2 regions of the Clostridium neuense genome follow, and region 1 is predicted to be linked to the other one. Evidence: predicted binding sites of a transcription regulator. Region 1 holds the regulator's gene; the other holds the start of a gene.
The links. The regulator NrdR, encoded in region 1, represses ribonucleotide reductase genes. The targets are predictions, from matches to a motif close to CACNANATNTNGTG.
Positions count from the first base shown of each region.

Region 2: the regulator NrdR is predicted to act here: its motif matches at 1,286-1,299, upstream of nrdD (anaerobic ribonucleoside-triphosphate reductase).

Region 1 covers NZ_JBJIAA010000004.1:134,779-137,970, forward strand. Annotated here, with positions in the region: gene pnpS (two-component system histidine kinase PnpS) at 1-232, opposite strand, end outside; gene ACJDT4_RS05815 (response regulator transcription factor) at 234-932, opposite strand; gene pgeF (peptidoglycan editing factor PgeF) at 950-1,654, opposite strand; gene nrdR (transcriptional regulator NrdR) at 1,820-2,284, opposite strand; gene ACJDT4_RS05830 (YlmC/YmxH family sporulation protein) at 2,346-2,597, opposite strand; gene sigG (RNA polymerase sporulation sigma factor SigG) at 2,869-3,192, opposite strand, start outside.
Region 2 covers NZ_JBJIAA010000008.1:118,184-121,375, reverse strand. Annotated here, with positions in the region: gene nrdD (anaerobic ribonucleoside-triphosphate reductase) at 1-1,268, opposite strand, end outside; gene ACJDT4_RS11005 (DODA-type extradiol aromatic ring-opening family dioxygenase) at 1,469-2,236, opposite strand; gene ACJDT4_RS11000 (nitroreductase family protein) at 2,420-3,040, opposite strand; gene ACJDT4_RS10995 (winged helix-turn-helix transcriptional regulator) at 3,161-3,192, shown strand, end outside.

The sequences.
Region 1 (3,192 bases):
TTATATATGTAATCCTAAAATCACAGTTTTTAAATTCTTTTTTCAGTATAGTAATTACATCTTTACTGTGCTTAAAACTCAATAAATTTGAAACTAAAATGCTGTTTCTTTTTAAATCCTGCTTTAAATTTTCCTCATATTCCTTGTTTACTATTTTCATAAACAAAACAGTTACAATAAAAAGAGTAAAAACAAGAACAACTATATTGTATAAAAATAATTTTTTTCTCATCCTACTCACCCTCAAAACTAAATCTATAACCTATTCCTCTTATAGTTTCTATATATTGAGGATTTTTGTCATCTTGCTCAATCTTTTGTCTCAAATGTCTTATATGAACATCAACTGTACGCGTTTCACCTATATATTCATATCCCCAAATTTTATCAAGGAGAAAATCTCTTGTCATGACTCTGCCCTTATTCTTTATTAAAACCTCAAGCAGTTCAAATTCTTTTAACGTAAGTTCTATTTTTTTACCATTTTTAATAATCTCATGCTTTTGAAAATCAATTAATATGTCACTAAACTTATAAACTTTATCATTATACTCTATTTTAGTTCTTCTTAAAACAGCTTTAACTCTCGCTACAAGCTCTCTTACAGAAAAAGGTTTTGTAATGTAGTCATCAGCTCCAAGTTCAAGTCCTAAAATTTTATCAAGTTCCTCACTTTTTGCTGTAATCATAATAACAGGCATATTTGATATATTATTATCACGTCTTATCTCCCTACATACATCGTATCCATCTAATTCTGGAAGCATGAGGTCAAGAAGTACAAGTTGAGGTAATTCACTCTTTGCCATTTTTATCCCATCAATTCCATTACTCGCACTTATTACCTTATAGCCATTCTTTTCGAGGTTAAAAGTGATAAGTTGAACTATATGTTCTTCATCATCTACAACTAAAATTTTTTCTCCAGCCATACTATATACCTCCAATTTTATTTAATAAAAATAAAAGAAAACATCCTCCCGGCCACACTTCCATCTCTCCTATAAGAATGAAATTTATATCGTTTGCTGCAGCTAGTGCATTGATTTAAGCTTTTAATATTCTTCACTTCAACATTTTGAAGCTGCTTTTCTATACACCTTTGTAAATTTAGCTTTCCATTTAAATATATTTTTTCATTCCTATATATTGGCACTTCACTAAACTTTTTGGCAACATCATATCCAAACTCGTAACAGCATACCATATTATGAGGTCCGATAACTGCACCTATTTTCTTAGTATCGCACCCAAATTCTTCTTTCATTTTAATTACTGTTTTTTCAACTATACAGCTTAATGTACCTTTCCAACCACTGTGAACTGCCGCAAAAATTTCTTTTTCTCTATCATATATTAAAATAGGAACACAGTCTGCAGTAAAAACCCCTACTGCTATATTTTTTTTATTTGAAATTATGGCATCGCCATCATGAACTTTTTCATCATACCTGTAAATAGAATCTCCATGTACTTGGTTTAAATAACCCACATTGTCCAAATCAAACCACCCTTTAAGGTTATTGATATTTTCTAAGCCCTCTTCACTCTTCAAATTAAAATTCAAATTATTTTTAGCAGTTGAAAAATACAAATGTATATTTTCATCTTCTATTTCTATAAATTCATAACTTCCTATATTTTTTATTCCCATAGATAATTATCCTCCCAATAACATATTAGCATATTTTATTTTTTTGTGTTAATCCAAACAACATTTTAACATAGTTAACAATATCTTAATATAATCATTTATTTAAAGTAAATAAACAAAAAAAATTGATAGGCTTTAATCTATCAATTTATATATTAAACAAAATTATTCTTCACATCTTTTATTAATCAAATTTGATAATTCTTTCATAAAAGTGTTTACATCCTTAAATTGCCTGTATACAGACGCAAACCTAACATAAGATATTTCATCAATATCTTTAAGTTTATCCATAACCATTTCTCCAATAAGATTTGATTTTACTTCTGTAAGCATTTGATTACTTATATTTTTTTCAATCTCAGAAGCTATATCTTCAATTTGTTTTCTTGAAACTGGTCTCTTTTCACAAGACTTTATTAGTCCATTAACTATTTTAGATTTATCAAAAAATTCTCTACTAGAATCCTTCTTTACAACTAATATTGGTATATCTTCAACTTTTTCATATGTAGTATACCTCTTAGAACATCCAAGGCATTCTCTTCTTCTTCTTATAGCCATATTATCTTCTGTTGATCTTGAGTCTATTACTTTACTTTCATCATATCCGCAAAATGGACATTTCAATACTTTCACGTCCTTTGTTATAAAACTTTAACATAATTATACACTTTATGTAACACACTATTCAATCCCTATTTTCAAATAAGTTGTCCCCATCTATAAGTATTACATCTACTCCTATAACTTTTATTTTGTTCCATTCTATCTCTATATCGTCGCTTTTTGAAAACCAATGCGAACTTTTAGAATTTGGAATTATTAAAGATAAAACTTTATAATTATCGGTATCTACCTTTAAATCCTTTATAAATCCAAGCTTTGTCCCAGTGTTTATATCTATAAGCTCCATTGATTTTAAATTGTTCAAAGAATGCATATAGCTCCCTCCAAAAAACTACTTTTATATATTATATGTACTCTAAATGTCTGTTAGAATTTAAAAACCTTAAATTCTAAGTTTATCCAATTAACATTTGATTTAGAATAAAGAGTACAAACAGAGTAAAAAGTACAGTGAAGGATGATTTAAGTAAGTGAAACAAAAGATAAATCCACCAGCACCATACTTTCTACTCTGTGTAAAAATTAAACCCTATTAAAAATATTTTAGCTAGTTTAAAGCCGGGAAGCATTTTCACTATATATTTTTAAACGTATTTTCTCATATGTTTGAGGGCCGTTTTCTCAAGCCTTGATACCTGAGCCTGGGAAATTCCTATTTCATCCGCAACTTCCATTTGAGTTCTGCCATCAAAAAAGCGCATATTAAGTATCATTTTCTCTCTACTACTCAATTTTTTCATAGCTTCTTTAATGGATATATCCTGAACCCAATTTTGATCGTGACTTTTATTATCACTTATTTGATCCATAACATATATTGCATCTCCATCATCATGGTATATTGGTTCATATAATGACATAGGTTCCTGTATAGCATCTAGTGCAAATATTACCTCTTCTCTTGGCAC
Region 2 (3,192 bases), on a different contig from region 1:
TCTTTATCTCCCTTTGCAAGCAGTCCTATTCTAGGTAAGTTAATTGTTGTTGGAGCTATGTTGCCCCTACCTTTTACCCCTGGCTCGCCATTCACATTTGAGCATATATAAGTTCTACAGCCCATTGTCGCTGGAATGATTCCTTTATCATAATATTCTTTATTAAAGCTTGCATCAATATTCATAAAAGTAGGATTCATTCTCTTTGATGCAACTCTGCAAGCAAGCTTATACAAATAAAAATATGGATCTTCTTCTTCTCTATTAACACCTTTTTTTACTCTAAATATTATATTAGGGAAAATAGGTTGTTCACCCTTTCCAAGCCCCTTTTCATATTCCTCCAAAAAGGTTTCACATATAAGTGCAGCATCATTGCTTCTTGGAAGTCCTATGTTTATTGAAGAAAACGGAACCTGCGAACCAGCTCTGCTGTGCATTGTATTTAAATTATAAACTATTCCCTGCATTGCCTGGGTTACACACTCTCTTAACTTTGCATTAACCATTTCTTCAAGTTTATTTTTGTCTTGTACTACATCTTCAAATTCTTTTCTTATACATTCTCTTGTTGGCTCAACAAACTCACCCATATCATTATCAAAATCCGGATGTGATTGTCCTCCAAACATATCATTCTGTGATGACTGTAAAAGTATGCATGAAAGTTCTGCTGCTGATTCTATTCTCTTTGGCGGTCTTATATACCCATAGCCAGTGTTAAAACCTCTTTTTAATATTTCTTTTGTTGGTATGTGCAGACAATTGGTTGTTAAATTATAGCTGTCCAAATCATGATAATATATATCCCCATTTTCATGAGCTTTAGCAAGTTTTTTAGGCATTTTAGCAAGATTGTGCCATTTGTTTGATTCGCTAGCAATTCTAAGCAATTTAGAACTATAATTATTGCCAACATTAGCATTGTCTCTATCTGTTTCTACCCCAATTTTACTAATTGCCTTCATAAGACTTGATTTTATGCTTCTTATCTTAGTTCGTTCTCTTCTATAATTAAAATATGCAGTACCAATATCTCTAAAGTTATTTTTCATAAGCTCTTTTTCAACTAAATTTTGTATTTCTTCAACTGTTATGCTTTTTAAATTTAAAGCTTCTATTTGCTTTGCAATTTCTTGTGTGAGGTGTAAGACTTCACTTGTTTTAACTTCTGCTCCTATTTCTTTAGCTGCACCTCTTATGGCATTACTTATTTTTTCAGGATTGAATTCCGCTTCTCTCCCATCTCTTTTCACTACATGTAGCATATGCGTCCTCCTAAAAATACTATATATTGTGTATCTACCACTTAATTATACAATAGGATTATTATGTTATCAAACGCAATTTGACCAATATTTTCCCAATTATTTCAACATATTATTAAAAAAAGACTGCTGCAATAGTAATTTTAAATCACTATTGCAGCAGTCTTTAAAAATAAATGTCAATCTATTAATTACTAACTTTAAAATTGAAAAAATATATAACTTAAAGTTCCATACTCATATATTCTGCAAAGAGCTTTAGGTTTACTCTGCTCTGATCCGCTTCCCATAGCTACAAATAAAGGAGCAAGATGTTCTTCACGAGGTACTGCTCTCTTAGCATATGGAGCAAGCTTCCTATAAGAATATAATGCCTTTAAATCTTTTTTCTCCACTTTATCAATTAGCCAATCATCAAACTCTACAGCCCAAGGTTCAGGATCATTTTTATTCCATTCAACTTCAGAAAGATTGTGAACAGTTGCACCACTACCAATAACAAGTATATCTTCATCTGCCAAACTTCTAATTGCCTTGCCAATCTCATATTGCTCTTCTGGCCTTAAGTAAGGATTAATAGAAACTTGAATTACTGGTACTGGTGCTTTATCAAACATAAGCTTTAAAACACTCCAGGTACCATGATCAATTCCTCTTGTTTTATTAAAAGCACTTTTTATACCCGCTTCATCAAGTAGCTTTTTCATTTTTAAAGCTATTTCCTTTGAACCAATTGCTTGATATTTTACAGAATACAATTCTTTTGGAAAACCGTAAAAATCATAAATCATATCATAAGCATTATCTCTAAAACATATAGTTGTTATTTCTTCTTCAAAATGTGCTGTAAATATGACAATAGCCTTAGGTCTAAGCTTGCCTCCAGTTTTTCTTAAAAACCTTGTATATTCATTATTCTGAAGTATTAAATCTGGTGAACCATGACATATAAACATTGGTGAAATCATGATATCAACTCCCTTAAAGCATCTAAAAAAATAACAATTCCAAATTGCGAAAGAATTTTGTGTAATACGAGGAAGTAGGTTCCGTTAATACTAGGTAGTCTTAGCGGGTTCTGCTGACAAAATATTACGCAAAATTATCACCAAGGTGGACTTACTATTTTTTTGAAGATGCGTAAATTTAATTTAGATAAACTTAACAAACTCATCTATAGGCTTTCTATACCCTCTAAGCCTTCTGTTTTTGGTGTCCTCTTTTCCCATCGCAATAATAAGTGCTATTTCATACCTATCTTTAATCTTAAAAAATTTTCTTACCTTATCAGCATCAAAACCTATCATAGGACAAGTATCCCAACCTTTATCCTTTGCAAGTAACATAAACATCATAGCTGATAGGGAAGCATTTCTTATAGCCTCATCGTGTTTAAAATCCTCTCCTCGTCCGTCATAAAGATTTTTTATATCATTTAATATATTTTCATAATCAAATTTAGAAATCATTTTTAAATCGAGCATTCCAGAATACAATTTATCTGAATCTTTATATGCCTCTTTATCTCCAAGCACAATTACAGCCGCCGAAGCCGTATGAATCTTATATTGATTAAATGCCGCATTTCTTAAAACTTCCTTCATATCCTTATCAGTTATAACAATATAATTTGCATGTTGTATATTAAAGCAAGATGGAGCTAATTTTAATAGTTCAAAAATATCTTCAAAATCACTTTTAGGAATTTCAATTCCCTCTATAAAATTATTGGCAGAACGTCTTTCTTCAACAAGTTTTTTAAATTCCATAATCATAAACCTCCAAATTATAATTACTTTTATACACCCAGTTACTTTATGTAACTATAATATAATAAGCCACTTACTTTTGTCAAGTAAATATGATAAAATAAGCTTAGGAGGATGATCATTATGGATAATTTCAGATTATGTCCACACTTTGA